DNA from 2 places in the Caballeronia sp. LZ062 genome. Region 1 is predicted to be linked to the other one. Evidence: riboswitches for the same ligand, from Rfam matches in the RefSeq annotation. Region 1 holds a riboswitch; the other holds the start of a gene.
What was found. A riboswitch is a leader RNA that binds a small molecule or an ion and turns the genes downstream of it on or off. The one in region 1 is predicted to bind cobalamin.

Region 1 (7,519 bases):
TAGGCGGCGGCTGGGGCGATGCGGTGCCTGCGCCCGTGCCTGAACCGAGCCTTGCGCAGAAGTAACGCCAACGTACAAAGCCCCGCTTGAAGCGGGGCTTTTTCCATGCAGCCGATTGTTCGCCGCCCGGAACATATGTCTTCATTTGCCGCCCATTTATCCCACGCGACGCGATCCTTAGAATTTGAAGTATGGGAACGGGAGCGTGCAATGAGAGCTTTGATCGAAAGACAACTGTATCAACCGTCAGTAGTGCTGCCGCTGCTTCTTCTAACGCGCCTGATGGTGTCGCTGGACTTCAACCTCGCGCAAGTCGCATTCGTGATGCTGCTCAGAGGCTCGCAGCACGTCTATCGTTTCGTGTATCAGGCGGCACGGCGTCAGCATGACGGCGCGGCGGTGGAACGCATCGCCTGCCGTCACTGCTGCTGAGCCATCAATACACTTCGGGAACATACATCGATTCCGGCACCGGCTGACGCAAGTAATCGGGATTGAACACACGCTCGGGCAGCGTGATCTGCGGGTGCTCGATCTCGTGGTACGGCACCTGACTCAACAAGTGATGGATGCAGTTCAGGCGCGCGCGCTTCTTATCGACGGCCTGCACGACCCACCACGGCGCTTCGGGAATATGCGAGCGTTGCAGCATGACTTCCTTCGCAGCCGTGTACGCTTCCCAGCGGCGGCGGCTCTCCAGATCCATTGGACTTAGCTTCCACTGCTTCAGCGGATCTTCAATGCGCGCCTGGAAGCGCACTTCCTGTTCGTCGTCGGTAATCGAGAACCAGTACTTGATGATCTGGATGCCGCTGCGCACGAGCATCTTCTCGAACTCGGGCACCGAGCGAAAGAATTCTTCATACTCCTCGTCGGTGCAGAAGTGCATGACGCGCTCCACGCCCGCGCGGTTGTACCAGCTTCGGTCGAACAAGACGATCTCGCCGCCCGCAGGCAAATGCGAGACGTAGCGCTGGAAATACCATTGGGTGCGCTCGCGGTTGTTCGGCGCGGGCAGTGCGGCCACGCGGCACACGCGCGGATTCAGCCGCTGCGTGATGCGTTTGATCGCACCGCCCTTGCCGGCAGCATCGCGCCCTTCGAAGATCACAACGAGCCGGTGTCCCGTGTGGACCACCCAGTCCTGCAGCTTGACCAATTCGCCTTGCAGCCGAAATAACTCGCGGAAATAGGTCTTGCGAAGCTGCCGCTCCTCGTCGGAAAACGCCGCTTCGCCGTCGAGAAAGCGATCGTCGATCTCCATCTCGAACTCTTCGTCGTAGCTGTCGATCAAATCGGCGTGAAAGCGGCGCTGCTTATCCGTCGTGGTCATCTAAGACTCCATCTGCGGGCTATGGCCTGTCTTCAGGCGCACTGTGCGGGCGGCGCCAACCGGCCGATGATGACGATCTCGCGTGGCAGTCATATGACACCGGCTCCGTGCGTCACGAGCTATTTGAAGGAAGCCGCGCGTTTTATGACACGTCCGCCGCAAACTTTAGAATGGTCGGCGTCACGATGGCACGCACACCCATTCATGAGCGAAACGGACGATGACCGACACTTCCAGCGCAATCCCTCTTTTCGACGCGACGCAAACTGCGCACCTTCTGCCTTATGACCGGCTGACCGACACGCTCGCCGCTACGATGCTCGATTATGCCGCCGGTCGCATCGTAAGTCCCGAGCGCATGGTCGTCCCGCTCGCGCAGGGCGGCGTGATGCTTTCGATGCCCGCGACCGCCGCCGACATCGCCATGCACAAACTCGTCAACGTGTGCCCCGGCAACGGCGCGCGCGGCCTGCCGACCATTCACGGGCAAGTCACTGCTTTCGACGCGACGACAGGCGTGCCGCAGTTCATGCTCGACGGTCCGACCGTCACGGGCCGGCGGACCGCCGCGGTTTCGATGCTTGCCATACGCACGCTGGCAAACCACGTTCCGCGCGAGGTGCTCGTGATAGGCACGGGGAAACAGGCTGCGTCGCATGTGGAGGCGCTCGCGAGTCTCTATCCGGACACGCGCGTGTTGATTAGCGGCTCGCGTGCGGGGCGTGCGAGTGCGTTCTGCGCGGACCATGCCGCACTTTCGTCGAACATGGTTGCGCTAGAGGAGTCGGCTATTCCCGCTTCCGTCGACGTCGTCATTGCGGCGACCACGAGCAAAACGCCGGTGTACGCGCAGCCGGCCGATATGGCGCGACTGGTGATCGGCGTCGGCGCCTTCACTGCCGATGCCGCCGAGATCGCGGCGCCGACCGTTCGAGCCAGCGCTTTGTACGTTGATGATCTGGCAGGCGCGCGTCACGAAGCGGGAGACTTCATTCTGGCGGGCATCGACTGGAGCACGGTTCGGCCGCTTGCGACGGCGCTCGCATCGAGGGATAGGCGCGATGAGCCGGTGGTGTTCAAATCGGTCGGCTGCGCCGCCTGGGATCTCGCGGCGTGCAGGGTCGCGCGGGCCGTTTTGTCTGACCGCAGTGAAGCGGCATGACAGGTGGTACGAGCCTTGCTGTAAGTTCGCTCGATGACGTTAGCGCGTCGGCGCTCAAGCACTTAGCGAATGAACAGATCAATGAACAGTCGAAACGACTTTGACCGGGTAATGTGGCCGGCTGTACACCGGACCGCCCACACCAGCGACCTGGCGGAAGCGCGGGCCCCGGCGCCGTCCGTACAAGGGCGTGCTGCACCGCCCGCCGCTTATTTCATCTCCGTCCTTGAGATGGCAACTGGCGAACAGCTCGGCAACGAAGAGCGTGTGCGTGCCGTCGCCATGCTCGAGTCGGAGTTCGGAGCCGGAAGGCCGCGCACGCTCAAAGAGGCGGTGCGCATATGCGCCGCTGCCATCGATTCTTCGACCTTGCAGCGCATGGCGCGCGGTGCGAAGGCCTGAGAATCGAAAGCTGCGGGCGCTTGAGGCGCACCTTCATTAAGCACGTTTTTTCATCAACGTGTAAAAGAGGCGTGTTATTTGAGCGTCTGAATCACTTCGAAGCCTTCGAACTCCGGGTGCCCCAGATAAAGTTGGCGCGTTTCGCCGCCGGCATTGCGATGCGCGGCGCGAAACGCGTCCGAGCGTGTCCAGTCGTCGAATGCGGCCTGATTCGCCCAGATCGTATGGCTGGAATAGAGCACGTGGTCGTCCTTCGCCGGACCCTTGAGCAAATGAAATTCGACGAAGCCCGGCACGTCCTTCAGATGCGTGTCGCGGCTCGTCCATAGGCGCTCGAAGTCGGCTTCCGCGCCCGGCACGATCTTGAAGCGATTCATGGCGATGTACATGTCGATGTTTTCCTTCGTGGTGACCGAACAAACCAATGCTTAGGCGCGCGCCAGTTCCACGATGGTCGCAAAGCCGCCGAAGAACATCCGCTTCGCATCGAACGGCGGCTCGCCGTTTTCCATCATGGCCTTCAGGCGCGGGTCATTCATGACTTTGGCGTTGACCGCGTCGCGTTGCTCGCGCGATTCATAGAGTATCCACGAGAACGCCACTGTTTCGTCTTCTTTCAGTTGCACGCTTTGCGGGAATGAAGTGAGTTTTCCCGGGTTGACGTCCTCGGCAATGCTCTCGACGAATTGCAGTGCACCGTGTTCGAGCCATATCTTGCCCGCCTGCTCAGCCATGACACGGTAGGCATCTACCTTTGCCGCGGGCACCGGTACAACGAAACCATCCACATAGTGCGCCATGTGAGTCTCCTTGAGCGAATCGACAGCGCCATGCCGTCGATTAGGTTGGAGTTGGCGCCGCGCGACGAAGTTCAGGACGCGCTCCAGATGCGGCGCGTCCGGTCATAGTCCAGCGATATGGATGACAGCGGCGCGAAGTCCATCGCGAAGATTGATTCGAGCGGCTTCTGTTGCACATGCGTCAACACGGCTTTCATGACGATGGCATGTGTAACGATCAGGCACCGCTCCTCAGACGCATTGTCGCGGACGAGGCCGGAAAGCGCCGTTGAGACGCGCTCACGAAGCATTGCGATGCTCTCGCCGCCGTGAGGGCGCGCTTCGGGATTCGATAACCATGCGGCCACGCCTTCTCCATCTCGCTCTGTGACCGCACGGATCGAATGGCCACGCCAGTGGCCGTAGTCCAGATCGCGAAACGTGTCGTTGATGGCGAACGTCTCCGTAATCCACGCGGCGGTTGCGCGTGCAGCCGCTGCGGGACTCGTTATTACGCGGCCATCGAAGCTCTCGAAGCGTTGCTTGAGCGCCGCACGGTCATCGCGTGCGGGCAACCCGTCACCCGTCGGAAAACGAGCGGCTTTCATAGCGTGAGTGGCAGCGTGGCAGAGAAAAATGGCGTTCAATGAATGAGGCAGTAGGAGCATCGTTGCTTTACTTTGCCCGCAATCGTCATAGAATGGCAAGCTTGCAGTGCGAGGAAGCCGGTGCAAACCCGGCACGGTCGCGCCACTGTGAGCGGGTTCGTCGTCAAGACGGTCCGCGAGTCAGACCCCGCTGCAAACTCTTTCGTCTATCGGGACGCGCTTTTCCCTGGAGAAAATCATGATTGTCGCTCACGCGCCGGTGCATGCCGCCGCCTCAGTTTCGCCCGCCCTGGATGCACCCGTACCTATTCCGGTGCGTGAAGTCTTGCCTTGGGCCGTGTTCATCGGCCTGATTTTGTTGATCGCCATTTATTTCGTCGGCGCGGAGCAAGGCGCGACGTCCATCTTTTCCGGCATGGTCGTTCACGAATTCGTGCATGACGGCCGGCACTTGCTCGGCTTTCCCTGCCACTAAGGACGCGCCATGATCCGCAGTTTGTTGATACGCGGCATGATCGCGGGCTTCGTCGCGGGCCTGCTCGGCTTCGGCTTTGCCAAGGTGATCGGTGAGCCGTTCGTCGCACGTGCGATCGCTTTCGAAGAGGGCCACGCGCAGGGGCATGAGCACGAGCATCACGAAGGCGCAGTGCATTCACACGCACACGACAGCGACGAAGAACTCGTGAGCCGTGATACGCAGTCAGGCCTCGGCCTCTTCACGGCTGTGGCGGTATTCGGTACGGCACTGGGCGGCATCTTCTCGCTCGTATTCGCTTTTGCTTATGGCCGGTTCGGCGCCTTGCGCGCGCGTGGCACATCGGCATTGCTCGCGATGTTCGGCTTCTTGAGCGTTGCAGTCGTGCCTTTCCTAAAGTATCCGCCAAATCCGCCTTCGGTCGGCAACGCGGCGACTATCGGTCCGCGCACGGCATTGTTCTTCGGCATGTTGGCACTGTCCATCGCGGCAGCAGTAGTGGCCGTCATGCTGCAAAGGCGTTTGCGCGCGCGTCGCGGCGAGTGGAATGCGACGATGATCGCGGGCGCTTTCTATATCGCGTCGATGCTGCTCGTGCAGTTCGCGCTGCCGCGCGTCGACGAAGTGCCGGCGGGTTTCGCCGCGTCGCTGTTGTGGGATTTCCGCGTGGCAGCCATCGGCATTCAGGTCGTCATCTGGACGACGCTCGGGCTTCTCTTCGGTGCGCTCGCCGCACGCGAACTTGAACGGCCCGCGTTGCGGAGCATGGCGACGGCTTAAGCGTTCCCTTGCGACAGTGCCGCTTGCCGTCCGGGCAAAACGTCCAATAGCGCGAGCTTCGCGGCATCGTCCATCGACCGGAACGACTTGATTTCTTCCCGGCTCCTGAAGCATCCCGCGCACAGACCGTGCGCGGGGTCGATCTTGCATACGCCGGTGCACGGTGAACCGACGGGCTCTTGCGATTTCGCACGCTGAATAGTGAAGGAAAGGTCGATGACCGTCATAGCGATTCGCAGCGGAAGAACGCAGCGGCAGCGGCGGGATTCGATGGCCAATAGGCGTGCATATAAGTGGCTGTGATCGGGCCGTGGCGATAAAGGCCTTCGCCCTCAGCGCCCGTCGTTGCATGTTTCGAAGTCAGATGCGGCTGCATGGGTGTATCGAGCGTGGAGTAATGAAACGTATGGCCGGTGAGTGCGCCGTGCTTCGTATCGAGCCGCTGCATGGCAAGACGCGCGAGGCGGCGTTGCATGACGGCGTGGCCAGGCAGTAGGCCGAGCATCGCGTGCTTCGTGGCCTGAATATCCGTCAGCGTGTCGAGCAGATACAACATGCCGCCGCATTCCGCGACGACAGCCCGTTGACGCGCCACATGCGCTTCGATCGATGCGCGCGTGCGCATGTTCGACACGAGCGTGGCCGCATGCAGTTCCGGATAGCCGCCGGGAAGATACAGCGCATCGGCGTCGTCGGGCGCGGGTTCATCGGCTAGCGGCGAAAATGATGTGACGTGTGCGCCCATTGCGATCAGCAAGTCCACATTAGCCGGATAGACGAACGAGAAGGCCGCGTCTCGCGCCATTGCGATATGCAGGCCTTCGAGCAGGCGCGGCGGCGCTTCAAGCGCGGCGTCCTCGAAGTGAACGGGCGGCGGCATGTCGGCAAGCGCTGTAGCCGCAATGGCATCGGCGGCGCGATCAAGACGCGCATCGAGTCCCGCGACTTCTTGCGCTTGCGTGAGGCCAAGGTGGCGCTCAGGCAGCGCAATGTCGTCCGCGTTGGAGAGATGCCCGCAATAACGCAGACCGTCTGGAATCGCTTCGGCCAACATCTGCGCATGCCGTGCGGATGCAACGCGATTGGCGAGCACGCCATAAAACGGCACGTCCGCGCGATAACGCGCGAGTCCGAAGGCCACCGCGCCGAACGTCTGCGCCATGCCATGCGCGCCGATCACCGCAAGCACCGGAACGTTGAATGCGGCAGCAAGATCGGCGCTGCTGGGCGTGCCATCGAACAGACCCATGACGCCTTCTATCAGAATGAGATCGGCTTCACGCGCGGCCTGTGCAAGCAAAGCACGACATGCGTCGAGACCGACCATCGACAGATGCAGCGAATAAACGGGCGATCCGCACGCGCGTTCGAGAATCATCGGGTCCAGAAAATCCGGCCCGGTCTTGAACACGCGCACGTTCAAGCCGCGCCGCGCATGATGGCGCGCAAGTGCGGCCGTCACCGTGGTTTTGCCTTGATGCGAGGCGCTCGCGCCGATGAAGAGTGCGGGGCAGGACGGCATGGCGTCAGAACTCGACGCCGCGTTGCGCTTTCACGCCTTGCTCGCGATACGGATGCTTCACGAGCCGCATCTCCGTGACGAGGTCCGCCATGTCGACGAGCGCATCCGGCGCATGGCGGCCCGTGACCACCACATGCAGCATGGCGGGACGCGCCTTCAACACGTCGAGCACTTCGTCGAGCGGCAAGTATTCGTACTTGAGCACGGTGTTGAGCTCGTCGAGCACGACCATCTGATATTCGCCGCTTTCGATCATGCGCCGCGCTTCGTTCCAGCCTTTCCGTGCAGTCGCCATGTCGGCCTCGCGGTTCTGCGTGTTCCACGTATAGCCGTCGCCCATCGTCACGAAGTCGCAATTGGCGACTGCGCTCAGGAAATCGCGCTCCGACGTATGCAGCGCGCCCTTGATGAATTGAACGACGCCGAGCTTCATGCCATGCCCGAGCACGCGCACGGCC
Region 2 (7,519 bases), on a different contig from region 1:
CGTCACGGTCGGTCGACGGATACACGGTGAACGAGCCGCTTTTCGCGGTGACGCCATCCACACCCTTCGCTTCGCGCAACGCAGCTTCGGCGCGCTGATTCAGCGTCGCGGTGAGCGACGAGGGATCGGCAGCTTCCTGCTCGTAGAAGAGCGTGATGGTGACGACATCCTGCGGCACTTGCGCGCTTGCCTGCGCCGAAAGCGAAAGCACGCCCGCAGGCTGCGGATTGGCGATGACCGTCTGCGCGGCAGCGGTGGCGGAATAGGCGAGAGTGGCGCTCGACATCGCGAGGGCGAGGACGGCGGCGGTTTTCTTGTTCATCATCGAAGGACTCCAACGCAAGGCGTCGCGTGATTCGCGACCGCACTTAGGCGGCCCATTCGCGCCCTTAGTTCCGGCCTTCGACGAGGCGTTCGGTAATAAAGCGCCACTCGTCCTCGGTCACCGGCGTGATCGACAGCCGGTTGCCGCGCGCGAGCACCTGCATGCCGGCAAGTTCCGCGTGTTCGCGCAGTTCGGCGAGCGCAATGAGCCGCGTCTTCTTGACGAAGCGCACATCGACGAGCATCCAGCGCGGCGTGTCCTGCGCGGATTTCGGATCGTAGTAGGCGCTTTTCGGATCGAACTGCGTGGGATCGGGATACGCCGTCGAGCAGACCTTCGCGATGCCCGCGATGCCCGGCTCGGGGCAGCTCGAATGATAGAAGAGCACGGCGTCGCCAATCTGCATCTGATCGCGCATGAAGTTGCGCGCCTGATAGTTGCGCACGCCGGTCCACGGCAGCGTCTTCTTGGGCGCGTGCGCGAGATGATCGATGCTCGCTTCGTCCGGTTCGGACTTCATCAGCCAGTAGCGCATGAGTTCGCGTGCAGGACGTTCAGTGCAGTTTTGGGCGATGCAAACAAAAACGGCACCGGTAAAAACCGATGCCGTTCATGCTTCGAGGAATAAGGTCCCCGCCACAGCCGCTAGGCCGGCATCCTGAACCTGGGTTCAAGATTGGTCGCGGTAAGCAACACTTCGGGTACATCAGACAGAGTGACGCGCGCGCCCGTGCTGCAACGTTCCGCAACCGTGCCAATGTAGCATTGGTTCAAGGAATATATGACCTTGGCGTACCAGGCAGGGAGACCTCACTGTACACCAAACGTTTGGTCCTTGCAGCCCCTTGCCTGCGTTTCTCGCGGTATCTTTTTTTGATTGACACCGCAACGCTGATTAGATCAGCGCATGGCGCTCAGTGCGCTTCATATTGCGCAATGACAGCGCCAAGCTGCTCGTTCATGGAGTGCATCGTGCGGCGGATTTCTTCCGCGGGGAATGCTTCGCCGTGACGCACGCTTTCCTGCAGTTTCAGCAATTCGGACGCCAGCGAAAGCGCGGCCATGACTGCGATGCGGTCGGTACCGCGCACGCTGCTGGCGTTGCGCACCTTGTTCATCTCGGCATCCACGCGGGCTACGGCTTCGCGCAGCGCGGCTTCGGTTTCCGGCGAGCACGCGAGGCGATACTGCTGGCCAAGAATGGATACTTCGATCTGCGTGGTCGTCATGCCTTCTCTCCTTGATGATGCTCGCCGTGCACTTCTTCCGCGTGCGCATGTTCGTGCTGCGCTTCGCGCGATGCGCCAGCTTCGGCGTTGAGAAGATCGAGCTGATTTTCACTCTCGGCATGATGCGCTTTCGCGCGCGGCAGCTTTTCGAGGATCGCGTTCAGGCGCACTTGCGCGTCGTCGATTTTCGCGGACAGCGAATCGCGTTCGCCTTGCAGCGCGTCGCGCTCGTTGCGAACCTGCACGAGTTCGGCCTGAACATTCGCGAAATCGGCGCGCAGTTGTTCGATTTGTGCTTCGAGCGCGAGACGCGCCTGATTGTGGCGCTCGCTGATCTTGATCAGCCGGCCGATGTTTCCTGACAGTGATTCGAGTTCGTTGAGCATGTGCTGCGTCCTCTAAAGACCTGGCATTTTAGCGCGGTTCAACGGAGCTTCCGATAATTGTCTCGTTTCGAGACGTAACAACACGCGATCTTGCGCGCATCGCCCTGTATTCATGTGTGGAATGGCCCGCGCTCGACGTATCCGCATACGCGACGGACGGCGCAAGGTCGTCGTTCAACCTTCGCGATGAGCGGGCGCGCGTTCTTGACGGCCCTCATGCGCGCTCCTACACTTGCCGCACTTTTGGTGCTCGCGCCGCCTCTCTTGCGGCGCAGTCAAACGGGAAACAGGAAGCGCTGTCTCGCACGAGCGGCACGCGCCAACCTGTGCTGCCCCCGCAACGGTAAGCGACCGCAACGCAAGTTGCAAGTCGTCCCTCGCGCGTTTCTCATCACAGCTCCGGACTTGTCCACTACACGAGCGAGACTGCAAGAAGCGTGTCGGTGCCACTGTGCTTTTAAGCGCGGGAAGGCGGGACGATGCGTCGCCAGCCCGGATACCGGCCAATCGTCCAGCGCGCCGATGCCCTGCAAGCCGGCGCGTGCGTCGCGCACAGACCTCGCGGGGAGCGGGGCACGCGCCAGTCTCCAACGGGAACGCTCCACACATGGTCTTGCCTTCGTCCGGCCTCATTCGTCGCGCCGCGCGTGTCGTCGTGTGCGCCGCTGCGAGTGTGCCGCTTGCTCAGGCCGCGCACGCCGATTCCGCGCCCGGCTTGTCCGATCCGCCGTCGCAGACACTCGCGCCCGTCGTCGTCACCGCGACGCGCAGCGCGCAACCGCTCGCCGATTCCATCCCGCAAGCGACGCTCTTCGACGCGCAGGACATCGCCGACAGCAACGCGGACGATGCGCTCGGGCTCATTGCGCTCGCACCGGGCGTGCAGATCACGCGCAACGGCGGGCCGGGCGCGACATCGGGCGTCTTCATACGCGGCGCGTCGTCGACGCAATCGCTCGTGCTCATCGACGGCGTGCGTGTCGAATCGGTCTCGCTCGGCGCGGCGCAGTTGTCCCAACTGATGCTCGATCAGACCGGTCGCGTCGAAGTGGTCAACGGCAACGTGTCGGCGCTGTATGGATCGAACGCGATCGGCGGCGTCGTGCAGATCTTCACGAAGGAGGGCGAGCCGCATCGGCCGCGCTTTCATTTCGAAGCCGAGTACGGCAGCTATCACACGCAGCGGCAATCGGCGGGCGTGGATGGCGCGCTCGATGCCGACGGCCGCACCACGTTCAGCCTGAGCGTGTCCCGCGAAAAGACCGACGGCTTCTCGTCGATCGATCCCGCGCTCGCGCCTGCCGCGAATCCGAACGCGAACGGTTATCTGAATGAAAGCGTCGCCGCGACGCTGCGCCACAAGTTCAGCGACACGTGGGACGCGGGCGTGCGCTTTCTGCAATCGAACGGCGTCAACAGTTTCGACGATCCCTACGGCGTCCCGACCGATCTCAACGAATCGCATGATCGCGTGCGGTCCGCGTCGGTGTTCGCAAACGGCAAGCTGACCGACAACTGGACGACGCACTTCACCATCGCGCAGGGACAGGACCGCGCGAACATCGAGCAGAACGGCGTCTACACGAGCCGCTTCAACTCAGAGAATCATCAGTATCTGTGGCAGAACGACTTCCGGCTCACGGACGCGCACAAGTTGGTGTTCGGCTACGAGCATCTCGACCAGTCGCTCGATTCGGACCAGTTGAGCGCGCCGGACCGGCATGTGAACTCGGTGTTCGCGGGCTACGTGGGACGCTTCGGCCCGAGCGAAGTGCAGGCCAACGTGCGCCGCGACCAGTATTCCGACTTCGGCGGCGCGAACAGCTACTATCTGGGCTACGCGTACAACCTCGACGCGCACTGGCGCGCAAGCGCGAGCTACGCGGCGTCGTTTCGCGCGCCGAGCTTCGACGATCTCTACTATCCGTTGAGCGGCAATGCGTCGATACAGCCGGAGCGCAGCCATTCGGCCGAGGCCGCGTTGCAGTACGCATCGGAGAAGATCGGCGTGGTGCGCGTGACCGCGTTCGAGACGCGCTATTCGAATCTGATCGACTACGTGAACGACGGCAGCGGCTTCTATATCGCGCAGAACGTCGGGCGTGCGAAGGTGCAGGGCGTCGAGGGATCGTGGGCCGGGCACGTTGGCGCAACCGACGTGCGCGCGAGCGTGACGTTCCAGAATCCCGTCGACGAGACGAATCACGAAGACCTCACGCGTCGCGCGCGGCGTTTTGCGTCGCTGTCGGCGCATCGGTCGATCGGGCGCTGGCGCGTGGGCGGCGAATGGATCGTAAGCGGCGCGCGCAGCGATTACGATTCGACGCTCGCGGGCTACGGCGTCGTCAATCTATCGGCGCAGTACGACATCACGAAGTCGTGGTACGTGAATGCGCGCATCGACAACCTGTTCGACCGCAACTATGAACTGGCTTACTCGTACAACACGCCGCGTCGCGGCGCTTACGTCACGATCGGCTGGCATCCGTCGTGAGCCGCGCCGCTGACGCGCGCCGCCCGATGAAGGCGATGCACGCAACGCGCGCCGCCGCGATCTGGCTCGCGCTGGGCGCGGCGGTCGTCATCGTGCTGGCGGCATCGCTCGCGCTCGGAAGCGTCGCGCTGCCGCCGACGCGTGCCATCGCCGCGCTGCTGCACGTGCACGCGGCCACGCATGACATCGCCGACGAAATCGTGCTTAACCTGCGATTGCCGCGCGCGCTCGCGGGCTTCGCGTCGGGCGCGCTGCTCGCGCTCGCCGGGGCGCTGCTGCAAGTGCTGCTGCGCAATCCGCTCGCCGAACCGTACGTGCTTGGCGTGTCGGGCGGCGCGGCGGCGTTCGCTCTTTCCGCGATGCTCGCGTCGATGCCGTGGTGGGGCGTCGATCTCGCGGCGTGCGCTGGCGCGTTGGCATCCATCGTTCTGGTGCTCGGCCTTGCGCGCACGCACGTGTGGCACGGCGAGCAGGACGCTTCGCCACGGCTCTTGCTCACGGGCGTCGTGGTCGCGGCGGGCTGGGGCGCGCTCATCACGCTGATACTCAGCATCGCGCCGGAGAACCGGCTGCGCGGCATGATCTTCTGGCTCACCGGCGACCTCAACGGCGCATCGACGCCGTGGCCCGCGATGATCGCGCTCGGCGTGGCGCTCGCCTTGATCGTGCCGTGCGCGCCGCAGTTGCACGTGCTGTTGCGCGGCGAAGCCACGGCGCGTTCGCTCGGTGTGCCGGTCGAACGCCTGCGGCTGCGCGTGTATCTGGTGGCATCGCTCGCGGCGGCGGCTGCGGTGACGACGGCAGGAACCATCGGCTTCGTCGGGCTCGTGGTGCCGCATTTGCTGCGGCTCGCGTTCGGCAACGACCAGCGTATGCTCGTGCCCGCCGCCGCGCTCGCGGGCGGGCTCGCCGTGATGAGCGCGGACCTCGCCGCGCGCACGGTCATCGCGCCGGCGCAGTTGCCGGTGGGTGTCGTCACGGCGCTGATCGGCGTGCCCATGTTTCTGTGGATGCTGCTGCGAAGACCGCGATGAAGCCGCTCTCTGTCGACAACCTCGTGCTGCGCGCGGGCGCCCGAACGCTCGTCGACGGCCTTTCTGCGACCATCGCGGCGGGCGAAGTCTGGTGCATCGCGGGGCCGAACGGCGCGGGCAAGACCACGCTCATCGGCGTGCTCGCGGGGCTCGCAAAGCCGGCGTCGGGCGCGATCACGCTCGGCGGCCGGGCGCTCGCGTCGTGGCGCGCGGCGGACCTCGCCCGCGAACGCGCGCTGATGCCGCAAAGCACGCACGACGCCTTCAGCGCGACCGTGCTCGACACCGTGCTGCTCAACCGCTTTCCGTATCTGACGGGCTGGGGCTGGGAAAGCGAAGACGACCGCGCCGCCGCGCACGCGGCGCTCGATGCGCTCGGTCTTGCAGACCTGGCTTCGCGCGACGTGCTCACGCTGTCCGGCGGCGAACGTCAGCGTGTGGCGCTCGCCGCCGTGCTCTGTCAGCAAGCGCCGCTTCTGCTGCTCGACGAACCGCTCGCGCATCTGGACCTGCATCATCAGATCGACTGCCTGCATGCGCTCGCCGCCGCCGCGCACGACGAAGGACGCGCGATCGTCTTTTCGTGCCACGACCTGAACCTCGCGCGCCGCTTCGCCACGCACGCGCTCTTGCTCGACGGCAAGGGCGGCGCGCATGTCGGCGCCGTCGCCGACGTGCTCACGCCTGCGCGGGCGAGCGCGGCGTTCGGCTATCCGCTGATATTGATCCGCGATGGCGAGCATGAGGCGCTCGTGCCTTCGCTTCACCCATTCTGACGAGGAACGCCGATGTCCACTGCTCACGCGCTGCCCAAGCCCCGCCCGCTCGACCGCAGCATCGAACCGGAACTGCGCCGCATCATCGACATGAAGACGAAGCCGCCCGGCAGCCTCGGCCGGCTTGAAACGCTGGCGCTGCAAATGGGCGTGATCCAGCAGACGACGAAGCCGCGCATCGAGCGTCCCGCGATGATCGTCTTCGCGGGCGATCACGGCATCGCGGCTGAAGGCGTGAGCCCGTATCCACAGGAAGTGACGGCGCAGATGGTCGCGAACTTTCTCGCGGGCGGCGCGGCGATAAACGCGTTGTCGCGCTCGGTCGGCATGGCGCTCGAAGTGGTCGATGCGGGCGTCGCCACGCCCATTTCGATCGACCACGGTTACGAACGCTTGTCGCTCGGCCTCGGCACGCGCAACTTCGCGCACGAACCGGCGATGGCGCGCGAAACGGCGCTCGAAGGCATCGCGCGCGGCGCGGCACGCGTGCGGCATCACGCGTCGCTCGGGACCAACGTGATCGGCTTCGGCGAAATGGGCATCGCGAACACGTCGGCGGCGGCGTGTCTGATGAGCCGCCTGTGCGCGCTGCCTATCGACGAATGCGTCGGGCGCGGCACGGGCCTCGACGATCGCGGCCTCGCGCATAAACGCGATGTGCTCGGGCGCGCGCTGGCATCGCAGGCAGCGAATGACGACGCCATCGACACGCTCGCCACCTTCGGCGGCTTCGAGATTGCGATGATGACGGGCGCGTATCTCGCGGCGGCTGAAGCGCGCATGACGATTCTCGTCGATGGTTTCATCGCCACTTCCGCGCTGCTCGTCGCGTCGCGGATCGCACCGGAAGTGCGCGAGTATTGCGTGTTCGCGCATGCATCGAACGAAGCGGGACATCGGCGTATGCTCGCGCATCTCGACGCCGCGCCGCTCCTGGAGCTGGATCTGCGGCTCGGCGAAGGTACGGGCGCGGCGCTCGCGCTGCCGATCTTGCGCGCGGCGGTCGCGTTCGTCGACGAAATGGCGAGCTTCGATTCGGCGGGCGTCTCGAACAAGCCCGCCTGACATGAACCGGCCGCTCGACGAACTGCGCTATTTCTTCACGGCGCTCGGCTATTTCACGCGTGTGCCGGTGCCGCGCTGGGTCGGCTTCGAGCGCGACTATCTGAACGCGGCGGCGCGGTACTTTCCGCTTGTCGGCGCGATGGTCGGCGGCGTCGCGGCGCTCGTGTATCTTGCCGCGCTGCGCGTGTTTCCTGCGGGCGTCGCGGTGCT

Region 2: it holds a riboswitch for cobalamin, as region 1 does, so the genes downstream of both, P9239_RS14875 (TonB-dependent receptor domain-containing protein) here and P9239_RS01790 (CbtB-domain containing protein) in region 1, are expected to answer to the same signal.

What each region holds. Positions count from the first base shown of each region.
Region 1 is NZ_JARTWB010000001.1:360,417-367,935, reverse strand. It holds gene P9239_RS01830 (efflux transporter outer membrane subunit) at 1-65, shown strand, start outside; gene P9239_RS01825 (hypothetical protein) at 211-432, shown strand; gene ppk2 (polyphosphate kinase 2) at 437-1,333, opposite strand; gene lhpI (bifunctional Delta(1)-pyrroline-2-carboxylate/Delta(1)-piperideine-2-carboxylate reductase) at 1,554-2,495, shown strand; gene P9239_RS01810 (hypothetical protein) at 2,577-2,897, shown strand; gene P9239_RS01805 (antibiotic biosynthesis monooxygenase) at 2,972-3,286, opposite strand; gene P9239_RS01800 (DUF1428 domain-containing protein) at 3,326-3,697, opposite strand; gene P9239_RS01795 (histidine phosphatase family protein) at 3,769-4,383, opposite strand; cobalamin riboswitch at 4,372-4,494, shown strand; gene P9239_RS01790 (CbtB-domain containing protein) at 4,523-4,759, shown strand; gene P9239_RS01785 (CbtA family protein) at 4,769-5,539, shown strand; gene P9239_RS01780 (DUF1289 domain-containing protein) at 5,536-5,766, opposite strand; gene P9239_RS01775 (cobyrinate a,c-diamide synthase) at 5,763-7,061, opposite strand; gene cobO (cob(I)yrinic acid a,c-diamide adenosyltransferase) at 7,066-7,519, opposite strand, start outside.
Region 2 is NZ_JARTWB010000002.1:1,878,010-1,885,528, reverse strand. It holds gene P9239_RS14900 (SIMPL domain-containing protein) at 1-322, opposite strand, end outside; gene P9239_RS14895 (EVE domain-containing protein) at 390-860, opposite strand; RNA gene ssrS (6S RNA) at 952-1,134, opposite strand; gene P9239_RS14885 (cell division protein ZapA) at 1,240-1,554, opposite strand; gene P9239_RS14880 (ATPase) at 1,551-1,940, opposite strand; cobalamin riboswitch at 2,168-2,463, shown strand; gene P9239_RS14875 (TonB-dependent receptor domain-containing protein) at 2,548-4,434, shown strand; gene P9239_RS14870 (FecCD family ABC transporter permease) at 4,470-5,468, shown strand; gene P9239_RS14865 (ABC transporter ATP-binding protein) at 5,465-6,244, shown strand; gene cobT (nicotinate-nucleotide--dimethylbenzimidazole phosphoribosyltransferase) at 6,257-7,309, shown strand; gene P9239_RS14855 (adenosylcobinamide-GDP ribazoletransferase) at 7,311-7,519, shown strand, end outside.